3 regions of the Desulfosporosinus acidiphilus SJ4 genome follow, and region 2 is predicted to be linked to each of the others. Evidence: a T-box and tRNA genes for the amino acid it is inferred to sense, from the RefSeq annotation. Region 2 holds a T-box; the other regions hold tRNA genes.
The links. A T-box is a leader RNA that pairs with one kind of tRNA and senses whether it is charged. The one in region 2 lies ahead of ileS (isoleucine--tRNA ligase), so its partner is inferred to be a tRNA-Ile.
Positions count from the first base shown of each region.

Region 1 (4,272 bases), 350 kb from region 2:
AATTAGATTTGGATTAAATAGAAATCGCGCCTTTCAGGCGGCTTATAACCTAACGATTTTGTTCTTCTATCAGAAAGTATAACCTTCGGTTGTATACTGCAAGAAGAGCTAATTCGTGTGAAGACAGTGTCTTCGTCTTCTAGCATAAGTGCAACTAACCTGCCGCTTTCGCCGGAGGCTTAGCGCAGCTAAGTTTTCTTTATAATTATCTCAGCCTTATTCGAAGTTATGGATTACCTTTTACTGAAAATTTACATGTGCGATTTGAAGTTACTCATGAGGTTTAGGAGCGGCTTATTTAACTTAAAATAATTTGGTTGAACTAAAGTCTAAAGTAAATTACAGCCATATGATAGGGGGCTTGACATAAAAGGGTTAGTCAGGCTCTTTATTTTATGAGCTTATTGCCACACTACAGCACATCAAGCATAATCCTGCAGTGGGGATTGGGCAAATCCCCATAATTCGTATCGGTTCGGAAGTTCAATAGAACCTGAAAAATAAAGAATGTAATAATTATCAGGAGAATATGAGAGTATAATTGACAATTTAGTGAATAAACATGACTATATTTGATTATATCATGCTTGAGTTTCTGAGCCGCCGTGTGGTATATTAGTCAATGTTCGCTCGACAAATTTCCTCATTAAGAGCGGGATGTAATTTTGACTTAAAGTTCTATAAGCATTGACTCAAAAGAATGGTAATGCTATAATAGGAATCTAGTCATTATGACTATGGTCTTTGAAAACTAAACAACAAGGACAGCCAATGAGAGAAACTCGCAAGAGTTTCAAAAGAATCATGAAATCATGAGCAAGAAATCATCTTCTTACGAAGAAGTTGAATAACTTTTTTGGAGAGTTTGATCCTGGCTCAGGACGAACGCTGGCGGCGTGCCTAACACATGCAAGTCGAACGGAAACAAACTCTAAGTTTACTTAGAGTGCGTTTTAGTGGCGGACGGGTGAGTAACGCGTGGGTAACCTGCCCATAAAACCGGGACAACTCTTGGAAACGAGGGCTAATACCGGATACGCTTAAGAAGCGGCATCGCTTTTTAAGGAAAGATGGCCTCTGAGTATGCTATCGCTTATGGATGGACCCGCGTCTGATTAGCTGGTTGGTGGGGTAAAGGCCTACCAAGGCGACGATCAGTAGCCGGCCTGAGAGGGTGAACGGCCACACTGGGACTGAGACACGGCCCAGACTCCTACGGGAGGCAGCAGTGGGGAATCTTCCGCAATGGACGAAAGTCTGACGGAGCAACGCCGCGTGTATGATGAAGGTCTTCGGATTGTAAAGTACTGTTTTTAGGGAAGAACGGTCTCTTCAGGAATATGGAGGAGACATGACGGTACCTAAGGAGGAAGCCCCGGCTAACTACGTGCCAGCAGCCGCGGTAATACGTAGGGGGCGAGCGTTGTCCGGAATTATTGGGCGTAAAGGGCGCGTAGGCGGGTATTTAAGTCCGGTGTGAAAGATCAGGGCTCAACCCTGAGAGTGCATCGGAAACTGGGTATCTTGAGGACAGGAGAGGAAAGTGGAATTCCACGTGTAGCGGTGAAATGCGTAGATATGTGGAGGAACACCAGTGGCGAAGGCGACTTTCTGGACTGTAACTGACGCTGAGGCGCGAAAGCGTGGGGAGCAAACAGGATTAGATACCCTGGTAGTCCACGCCGTAAACGATGAGTGCTAGGTGTAGGGGGTATCGACCCCTCCTGTGCCGGAGTTAACACAATAAGCACTCCGCCTGGGGAGTACGGCCGCAAGGTTGAAACTCAAAGGAATTGACGGGGGCCCGCACAAGCGGTGGAGCATGTGGTTTAATTCGACGCAACGCGAAGAACCTTACCAGGGCTTGACATCCTCTGAACTCTCTAGAAATAGGGAGGTGCCCTTCGGGGAGCAGAGAGACAGGTGGTGCATGGTTGTCGTCAGCTCGTGTCGTGAGATGTTGGGTTAAGTCCCGCAACGAGCGCAACCCCTGTATTTAGTTGCTAACACGTCAAGGTGAGCACTCTAGATAGACTGCCGGTGACAAACCGGAGGAAGGTGGGGATGACGTCAAATCATCATGCCCCTTATGTCCTGGGCTACACACGTGCTACAATGGCCGGTACAGACGGAAGCGAAGCCGCGAGGTGAAGCCAATCCGAGAAAGCCGGTCTCAGTTCGGATTGCAGGCTGCAACTCGCCTGCATGAAGTCGGAATCGCTAGTAATCGCAGGTCAGCATACTGCGGTGAATACGTTCCCGGGCCTTGTACACACCGCCCGTCACACCACGAAAGTCTGCAACACCCGAAGCCGGTGAGGTAACCCGCAAGGGAGCTAGCCGTCGAAGGTGGGGCCGATAATTGGGGTGAAGTCGTAACAAGGTAGCCGTATCGGAAGGTGCGGCTGGATCACCTCCTTTCTAAGGAGAACGGTTTAGAGCTTAGGCTTTAAACGAACATCCTATGGGTCGATGCTCTTAGAAGAAAACGAAGGTTAAACTTAAGTTTTAAATAAGAGATCAAAAAAGAGTCGCAAGGCTCAAGCCGAGGGATCGGCAACTCATTGGCAAAGCTGTTGTTTAGTTTTGAGAGACCAGAGCATTGTTTGTCGTGAGAACAACGAACGATAGCATGGGAACTCAAAAATGGGCCTGTAGCTCAGCTGGTTAGAGCGCACGCCTGATAAGCGTGAGGTCGGTGGTTCGAGTCCACCCAGGCCCACCATTCTAAGTGGAACGATACGTCGTGGCTTGTGTACGAAATACGATCACTTGGACCACGAGGAACGTCAACTAAGAGAAAAAATTTTGGGGGTATAGCTCAGCTGGGAGAGCACCTGCCTTGCAAGCAGGGGGTCAGCGGTTCGATCCCGCTTACCTCCACCATTCATTTTAAAGACATTCATGTTCTTTGAAAACTGCATAGAGAAATAATTTCTAGTAAGTCAAAGGAAACATCACCTCAAAACGACGTGTCAACGAAGTTTTGAGAAACCCTAACGTAGTATAGATTTTAGGTCAAGCTACTAAGGGCGTACGGTGGATGCCTAGGCGCTAAGAGTCGAAGAAGGGCGCGGTTAACAGCGAAATGCCACGGGGAGTCGTAAGCAGGCTTTGATCCGTGGATACCCGAATGGGGCAACCCCACCGGAGTCATATCCGGTGATCTGCAGCTGAATACATAGGCTGCCGAGGACAACCCGGGGAACTGAAACATCTAAGTACCCGGAGGAAGAGAAAGAATCATCGATTCCCTGAGTAGCGGCGAGCGAAACGGGAAGAGCCCAAACCAATCCCTTCGGGGATTGGGGTTGTAGGACCCTCTTTTAGGAATGGATCTCTAGCTGAAGAGATCTGGAAAGGTCGAGCAGAGAAGGTAACACCCCTGTAAGCGAAAGAGCAGAGTGCTGTGAGGGAATCCTGAGTACCGCGGGACACGTGAAACCCCGTGGGAAGCAGGGAGGACCACCTCCCAAGGCTAAATACTACTTAGCGACCGATAGTGAACCAGTACCGTGAGGGAAAGGTGAAAAGCACCTCGGAAGAGGAGTGAAAAAGAACCTGAAACCGTACGCTTACAAGCAGTCACAGCACTTCGGTGTAGTGGCGTGCCTTTTGTAGAATGAACCGGCGAGTTACGGTATGCAGCGAGGTTAAGGCGAAGAGCCGGAGCCGAAGCGAAAGCGAGTCTGAAGAGGGCGACGAGTTGCATGCTGTAGACCCGAAACCGTGTGATCTACCCATGGCCAGGGTGAAGGTGGGGTAAAACCCACTGGAGGCCCGAACTCACTGTCGTTGAAAAGGCAGGGGATGAGCTGTGGGTAGGGGTGAAATGCCAATCGAACACGGAGATAGCTGGTTCTCCCCGAAATAGCTTTAGGGCTAGCCTCAATTGATGAACCATGGCGGTAGAGCACTGAATAGGCTAGGGGCCTTACCAGGTTACCGAACCTTATCAAACTCCGAATGCCATGGTCTTAAGATTGGGAGTCAGACTGTGGGTGATAAGATTCATAGTCAAAAGGGAAACAGCCCAGACCATCAGCTAAGGTCCCAAAGTATACACTAAGTGGGAAAGGATGTGGAACTGCACAGACAACCAGGATGTTGGCTCAGAAGCAGCCACCATTTAAAGAGTGCGTAATAGCTCACTGGTCGAGTGGTTCTGCGCCGAAAATGTAACGGGGCTCAAGTGTATCACCGAAGCTATGGCTTGCACGTTTACGTGCAGGGGTAGGGGAGCGTTCTAAATGCAGGGAAGTCATTCTGTAA
Region 1 is NC_018068.1:91,033-95,304, forward strand. It holds rRNA gene DESACI_RS00445 (16S ribosomal RNA) at 854-2,421, shown strand; tRNA gene DESACI_RS00450 (tRNA-Ile) at 2,649-2,725, shown strand; tRNA gene DESACI_RS00455 (tRNA-Ala) at 2,811-2,886, shown strand; rRNA gene DESACI_RS00460 (23S ribosomal RNA) at 3,017-4,272, shown strand, end outside.
Region 1: it has a tRNA-Ile gene. The T-box ahead of ileS (isoleucine--tRNA ligase) is inferred to sense a tRNA for this amino acid. The anticodon was not compared.

Region 2 (4,272 bases):
CACGTGTCATGGTTGAACCGCACTTTTCGCATTTTAAGTGGATACCGTCAACAAAAGGACGATGCAACTCAACCGATTCATCCAGAGGCTCCAGAGATTTTTCTCTTAACTCTTGGCGGGAGCCAATCGATGTGGTATGCCCGCATTCGCATCGCCAGATGTTAAGCGGTGTTCCCCAGTATCTGCTGCGGGACAACGCCCAATCATTGACATTTTCCAGCCAGTTACCAAATCTTTTTTCTCCCACATAATCGGGATACCATTCCACACGGTTGTTATTTTCAACTAATTTGTCCTTAAATTTAGTGACTTCAATATACCAGCTTGGTTTTGCATAATACAGCAGCGGAGTATGGCATCTCCAACAATGGGGATAATTGTGTTCTACTTTTTCCTTTTTGTATAATTTCCCTTCTCCGTGCAGCCACTTGATAATCTCCAAATCGGCATCCATAACAAAGCTTCCTGCCCAGGGTGTGGTCACAAATTTTCCGGTTTCATTGACGGGTTGAAGCACCGGCAGATTATACCTGCGCCCTGTATTATAGTCATCTTCGCCGAAAGCCGGGGCGGTATGAACTATTCCGGTTCCATCTTCAGTAGTTACATAATCGCCCAAGGTAACAAAAAAGGCCTTCTTATCCGATTTAACAAAGGGCATCAACTGTTCATATTCTGCATACTCGAGATCTTTGCCGGGGATTTCGGCCAAAACTTCAAACTCTTCACCCAACACTTTGGCGGACAAGGTCTTAGAAACATAATAGACCTCATTATTTTGTCGGACCTTCAGGTAGATTTCCTGAGGATTTACCGTAAGGGCTACGTTTGAAGGCAGTGTCCAGGGCGTTGTCGTCCAAACTAAAAAGTATTCCTCGGCATCTTTTTTCTTAAATTTAACATAGACAGTATTGGTCTTTATCTCCTGATATCCCTGGGCGACTTCATGGGAAGCCAACCCTGTACCGCAGCGTGAACAATAGGGCAGAATTTTGTGTCCTTCATAAATTAAACCTTGCTTGAAAAATTGGTCGAGAATCCACCACACACTTTCAATATAGTTATTATCCAATGTCACGTAAGGATGATCCAAATCAATGGAATATCCCATACGTTTGGTCATATCCCGCCATTGTTTTTCATAACTAAACACAGATTCCCGGCACTTTTGATTAAATGCAGCGATACCATAATCTTCAATGTCCTGCTTGTTGGTAAGCTTAAGCTGCTTTTCAACTTCGATTTCTACAGGAAGTCCATGGGTATCCCACCCGGCTTTCCGCTTGACTTGGTAACCCTGCATAGACTTTAAGCGGCAAACCGAATCCTTAAGCGTTCTGGCTATAACGTGATGGATTCCCGGTTTACCGTTAGCTGTGGGAGGTCCTTCATAGAAGACAAAAGGTGTCTTGCCTTCCCTGTTTTGGATGCTTTTATCAAGAATCTCATGTTCGTCCCAAAAATCTGCTATTTCGCTTTCTTTTTGGGCTACCGGTTGGTCCGATAAAATTTTAAAATCAGCCATGGTCATCTTCCTTTCTCAATGAGTAAAATAATACCTTTAATAGAGGAGGCAGTAACAGCAAAAGTCCCTAAGTCTACAACTTAGGGACGAATTATCTCGCGGTACCACCCTTATTATTAATGGATTGCTCAAATAAACAATCCGTCAATCACTTAAAACATATAACGCATGTCAAACGGAGCAGCTTAATTGTTTTCAGCCACCCAACTCCAAGGTGATCTTCATAAAGAATCTTCGTCATAATCTTTCAGCCAGGGATTATGTCTCTAAAAACCAGATTCAATTACTACTGTCCTTTTCATCGTCGTTTTCTCATAATTTAACCAAAACCGTCACTGCTTAAACTTTACACCGAATTTTCAAGAAACACTCGGCCAATCCACACTGCAGGAGTATACGCAATAAGTTGCAGTGCGGCAATAAGCTCGTTCGCTTGTCGTCATGGCCAGCGGTCTCCTCCAGCCATCCCGATAGTCTCCAGTGGAGAGTATCGCACTTGTTTAGCTTCGGAGACGTTCTAAAAGCAGAACATAACTTCGAGTACATTCGGATGGACTGAACAAATCAGACGATATGCAGATGTGATTTAATAAAGTTTAACTAATATTTTGCTAAAAGTAAACCCTTTAGGGGTAATTCTTTAAGATTTTAATCATTCGCTTCTTTATTCTCTTTTCGCTTTAAGGTACATTTCTCAGGCACGATCCCATAATGCCAGCGCGCTGAAGGATGGACTCTCCCCCCCACCGAAATAGAGAGCAAGGACCATTCCCACTTATAAAAGCGGGAGCCTCACGATTGGATGAAAGGAGGCGCTGCATGGTTTGGGCAATGCCCCCTTTCTTAACCTTTTTACCTTAAAAACCTCTTACCTTAGTTTTCCACGCTATACTTAATACTGCATGTCGGCAAAACGTTTTAGAGTTTGATATTTATCTCGAGCGTGTCCTTCCGCTACATTGAACATCTCTTGGGCTACCTCAGGGAATACGGTCATGAGAGACGAGTATCTGATTTCACCTTTTAAGAAGTCTTGGAAAGAAGCCGTGGGTTCTTTGGAGTCAAGCATAAATGGATTCTTTCCTTGATCTTTAAGGCGGGGATCAAAACGCCAAAGATGCCAATAACCCGCTTCAACAGCTTTCTTTTCTTCGAAGATACTTGTTCCCATTCCCGATTTAATCCCATGGTTTATGCAAGAGGCATAGGCAATAATGATCGAGGGACCATGATAGCTTTCAGCTTCGGCAATCGCTTTAATCGTTTGATTCATATTCGCCCCCATAGCAATTTGCGCAACATAGACATAGCCGTAGGTGGTGGCAATGAGTCCTAAATCCTTCTTGCGGACCTTCTTGCCTGCCGCTGCAAATTTAGCAATGGCTGCCGTCTGGGTAGCCTTCGAGGATTGACCGCCGGTGTTGGAATAGACTTCCGTATCCATAACCAGGATGTTGATATCATCGCCACTGGCAATGACATGGTCAATTCCATTGTAGCCAATATCATAGGCAAAACCATCGCCGCCAAAAATCCAAACGGATGGCTTAATGAGATAGTCCTTTTTCTCTTTGATTTCGCAGAGCAGCGAATTCCCGGCAGCATCTTCATGATTCATGGCTTCAAGCAGGCGGTCAGAGGCTCGTTTTGATCCTTCCCCATCTTCCATATTATCAAGCCAGTCACGGAAGGCATCTTTAAGATTATCACTGAAAGAGCTCTCCAGACCTTGCCTCATCAGCTGCGCAAGCTTCGCTCGAACCTGTTTTGATCCTAAATACATGCCATAGCCAAACTCGGCATTATCTTCAAACAAGGGATTCATCCAGGCCGGTCCTCTGCCTTCAGCATTAACAGTAAATGGAATTGAAGGCGCACTGCCTCCCCAGATGGAAGAACAACCTGTAGCATTGGCGATAATCATGCGATCCCCAAACAACTGGGTTATCAGGCGAGCATAGGGGGTTTCGCCGCAGCCTGGGCATGCCCCGTGAAACTCAAGCAAGGGTCGGGCAAATTGACTTCCTTTTAAGGACTTGACATCCATGAGATGACGTTTTTCGGAAACGTTTTTAATGGCGTATTCCCAGTTTTCGGATTCCATTTCAATCTCATGGTCTGCCGGCTGCATCACAATGGCTTTACCCGGTGCGGGACAAATGTCGGCACAGTTGCCGCAGCCGGTACAATCCAACGGTGAAACTTGAATGCGGTAGTGGTACCCCTCCAACCCTTTCCCGATAGGTTTCTTAGTTTTAAATGTATCAGGAGCTTTCTCAAGTTCGGTATCATCCAAGAGGAAGGGCCGAATCGTTGCGTGAGGGCAAACATAGGAACACTGGTTGCATTGAATGCATTTATCAATTTGCCACTCCGGAATATAGACTGCAATTCCTCGTTTTTCATAGCGTGTGGTGCCTAAGGGGAAGGTTCCGTCCTCTACACCAACGAAAGAACTTGTGGGCAGATCGTCCCCTTCATGCCTAGCCATAGGCCTTTGCACCTTCTTAACGAACTCAGGTTCATCCTTAACAGGCATTTCCTCATCGGGAACTTCAGCCCAGGAAGCAGGAACCTCTACTTTATGTAAAGCTTCGATCCCCAGATCCACTGCCTTTTGATTCATCTCTACAATATTGGAACCCTTTTTGCCGTAGACTTTCTCAATGGAGTCTTTCAGATATTGAATGGCATCCTCCACAGGAATGACCTGGGCTAATTTAAAGAAGGCTGACTGCATCACCATG
Region 2 is NC_018068.1:441,813-446,084, reverse strand. It holds gene ileS (isoleucine--tRNA ligase) at 1-1,525, opposite strand, end outside; T-box leader at 1,605-1,836, opposite strand; gene nifJ (pyruvate:ferredoxin (flavodoxin) oxidoreductase) at 2,418-4,272, opposite strand, start outside.

Region 3 (4,272 bases), 340 kb from region 2:
TCTTCACGGGTATTACAATTTCGCCGAGTCCCTCGTTGAGACAGTGTCCAGATCGTTACACCTTTCGTGCGGGTCAGAACTTACCTGACAAGGAATTTCGCTACCTTAGGACCGTTATAGTTACGGCCGCCGTTTACTGGGGCTTCAATTCAAAGCTTCGCCTTGCGGCTAACCTCTCCTCTTAACCTTCCAGCACCGGGCAGGTGTCAGCCCCTATACTTCTCCTTGCGGATTCGCAGGGACCTGTGTTTTTGTTAAACAGTCGCCTGGACCTTTTCTCTGCGGCTCACCTTGCAGTGAGCGCCCCTTCTCCCGAAGTTACGGGGCCATTTTGCCGAGTTCCTTAACGAGGGTTTTCTCGCGCGCCTTAGGTTTCTCACCCCATCTACCTGTGTCGGTTTGCGGTACGGGCACCCAGTCACTCACTAGAGGATTTTCTTGACAGCTTGGAGTCGGTTACTTCGCTACTATGTTTCGCTCCCCGTCACGTCTCAGAGTTATCGCAGGGCGGATTTGCCTACCCTACCTCCTACTCGCTTGGGCGTGCTCGACCAACGGCACGCTTAACCTATCCTTCTGTGTCTCCCCATTGTTAATAACGCTTCTCGGTGGTACTGGAATCTCAACCAGTTGTCCATCACCTACGCCTTTCGGCCTCGGCTTAGGTCCCGACTTACCCTGGGCGGACGAGCCTTCCCCAGGAAACCTTAGATTTTCGGCGGACAAGATTCTCACTTGTCTTTTCGCATACTCATACCGGCATTCTCACTTCTAAACACTCCACCATTCCTTACAGAATGACTTCCCTGCATTTAGAACGCTCCCCTACCCCTGCACGTAAACGTGCAAGCCATAGCTTCGGTGATACACTTGAGCCCCGTTACATTTTCGGCGCAGAACCACTCGACCAGTGAGCTATTACGCACTCTTTAAATGGTGGCTGCTTCTGAGCCAACATCCTGGTTGTCTGTGCAGTTCCACATCCTTTCCCACTTAGTGTATACTTTGGGACCTTAGCTGATGGTCTGGGCTGTTTCCCTTTTGTACTATGAATCTTATCACCCACAGTCTGACTCCCAATCTTAAGACCGTGGCATTCGGAGTTTGATAAGGTTCGGTAACCTGGTAAGGCCCCTAGCCTATTCAGTGCTCTACCGCCATGGTTCATCAATTGAGGCTAGCCCTAAAGCTATTTCGGGGAGAACCAGCTATCTCCGTGTTCGATTGGCATTTCACCCCTACCCACAGCTCATCCCCTGCCTTTTCAACGACAGTGAGTTCGGGCCTCCAGTGGGTTTTACCCCACCTTCACCCTGGCCATGGGTAGATCACACGGTTTCGGGTCTACAGCATGCAACTCGTCGCCCTTTTCAGACTCGCTTTCGCTTCGGCTCCGGCTCTTCGCCTTAACCTCGCTGCATACCGTAACTCGCCGGTTCATTCTACAAAAGGCACGCCACTACACCGAAGTGCTGTGACTGCTTGTAAGCGTACGGTTTCAGGTTCTTTTTCACTCCTCTTCCGAGGTGCTTTTCACCTTTCCCTCACGGTACTGGTTCACTATCGGTCGCTAAGTAGTATTTAGCCTTGGGAGGTGGTCCTCCCTGCTTCCCACGGGGTTTCACGTGTCCCGCGGTACTCAGGATTCCCTCACAGAATGTCTCCCTTTCACTTACAGGGGTGTTACCTTCTCTGCCGAGACTTTCCAGTCTTCTTCAGCTAGAGATCCATTCCTAAAAGAGGGTCCTACAACCCCAATCCCCGAAGGGATTGGTTTGGGCTCTTCCCGTTTCGCTCGCCGCTACTCAGGGAATCGATGATTCTTTCTCTTCCTCCGGGTACTTAGATGTTTCAGTTCCCCGGGTTGTCCTCGGCAGCCTATGTATTCAACTGCAGATCACCGGATATGACTCCGGTGGGGTTGCCCCATTCGGGTATCCACGGATCAAAGCCTGCTTACGACTCCCCGTGGCATTTCGCTGTTAACCGCGCCCTTCTTCGACTCTTAGCGCCTAGGCATCCACCGTACGCCCTTAGTAGCTTGACCTAAAATCTATACTACGTTAGGGTTTCTCAAAACTTTGTTGATACGTCGTTTTGAGGTGATGTTTCCTTTGACTTACTAGAAATTGTTTCTCTATGCAGTTTTCAAAGAACATGAATGTCTTTAAAATGAATGGTGGAGGTAAGCGGGATCGAACCGCTGACCCCCTGCTTGCAAGGCAGGTGCTCTCCCAGCTGAGCTATACCCCCAAAATTTTTTCTCTTAGTTGACGTTCCTCGTGGTCCAAGTGATCGTATTTCGTACACAAGCCACGACGTATCGTTCCACTTAGAATTGGTGGGCCTGGGTGGACTCGAACCACCGACCTCACGCTTATCAGGCGTGCGCTCTAACCAGCTGAGCTACAGGCCCATTTTTGAGTTCCCATGCTATCGTTCGTTGTTCTCACGACAAACAATGCTCTGGTCTCTCAAAACTAAACAACAGCTTTGCCAATGAGTTGCCGATCCCTCGGCTTGAGCCTTGCGACTCTTTTTTGATCTCTTATTTAAAACTTAAGTTTAACCTTCGTTTTCTTCTAAGAGCATCGACCCATAGGATGTTCGTTTAAAGCCTAAGCTCTAAACCGTTCTCCTTAGAAAGGAGGTGATCCAGCCGCACCTTCCGATACGGCTACCTTGTTACGACTTCACCCCAATTATCGGCCCCACCTTCGACGGCTAGCTCCCTTGCGGGTTACCTCACCGGCTTCGGGTGTTGCAGACTTTCGTGGTGTGACGGGCGGTGTGTACAAGGCCCGGGAACGTATTCACCGCAGTATGCTGACCTGCGATTACTAGCGATTCCGACTTCATGCAGGCGAGTTGCAGCCTGCAATCCGAACTGAGACCGGCTTTCTCGGATTGGCTTCACCTCGCGGCTTCGCTTCCGTCTGTACCGGCCATTGTAGCACGTGTGTAGCCCAGGACATAAGGGGCATGATGATTTGACGTCATCCCCACCTTCCTCCGGTTTGTCACCGGCAGTCTATCTAGAGTGCTCACCTTGACGTGTTAGCAACTAAATACAGGGGTTGCGCTCGTTGCGGGACTTAACCCAACATCTCACGACACGAGCTGACGACAACCATGCACCACCTGTCTCTCTGCTCCCCGAAGGGCACCTCCCTATTTCTAGAGAGTTCAGAGGATGTCAAGCCCTGGTAAGGTTCTTCGCGTTGCGTCGAATTAAACCACATGCTCCACCGCTTGTGCGGGCCCCCGTCAATTCCTTTGAGTTTCAACCTTGCGGCCGTACTCCCCAGGCGGAGTGCTTATTGTGTTAACTCCGGCACAGGAGGGGTCGATACCCCCTACACCTAGCACTCATCGTTTACGGCGTGGACTACCAGGGTATCTAATCCTGTTTGCTCCCCACGCTTTCGCGCCTCAGCGTCAGTTACAGTCCAGAAAGTCGCCTTCGCCACTGGTGTTCCTCCACATATCTACGCATTTCACCGCTACACGTGGAATTCCACTTTCCTCTCCTGTCCTCAAGATACCCAGTTTCCGATGCACTCTCAGGGTTGAGCCCTGATCTTTCACACCGGACTTAAATACCCGCCTACGCGCCCTTTACGCCCAATAATTCCGGACAACGCTCGCCCCCTACGTATTACCGCGGCTGCTGGCACGTAGTTAGCCGGGGCTTCCTCCTTAGGTACCGTCATGTCTCCTCCATATTCCTGAAGAGACCGTTCTTCCCTAAAGACAGTACTTTACAATCCGAAGACCTTCATCATACACGCGGCGTTGCTCCGTCAGACTTTCGTCCATTGCGGAAGATTCCCCACTGCTGCCTCCCGTAGGAGTCTGGGCCGTGTCTCAGTCCCAGTGTGGCCGTTCACCCTCTCAGGCCGGCTACTGATCGTCGCCTTGGTAGGCCTTTACCCCACCAACCAGCTAATCAGACGCGGGTCCATCCATAAGCGATAGCATTTTCAGAGGCCATCTTTCCTTAAAAAGCGATGCCGCTTCTTAAGCGTATCCGGTATTAGCCCTCGTTTCCAAGAGTTGTCCCGGTTTTATGGGCAGGTTACCCACGCGTTACTCACCCGTCCGCCACTAAAACGCACTCTAAGTAAACTTAGAGTTTGTTTCCGTTCGACTTGCATGTGTTAGGCACGCCGCCAGCGTTCGTCCTGAGCCAGGATCAAACTCTCCAAAAAAGTTATTCAACTTCTTCGAAAGAAGATGATTTCTTGCTCATGATTTCATGATTCTTTTGAA
Region 3 is NC_018068.1:105,403-109,674, reverse strand. It holds rRNA gene DESACI_RS00590 (23S ribosomal RNA) at 1-2,047, opposite strand, end outside; tRNA gene DESACI_RS00585 (tRNA-Ala) at 2,178-2,253, opposite strand; tRNA gene DESACI_RS00580 (tRNA-Ile) at 2,340-2,416, opposite strand; rRNA gene DESACI_RS00575 (16S ribosomal RNA) at 2,644-4,211, opposite strand.
Region 3: it has a tRNA-Ile gene. The T-box ahead of ileS (isoleucine--tRNA ligase) is inferred to sense a tRNA for this amino acid. The anticodon was not compared.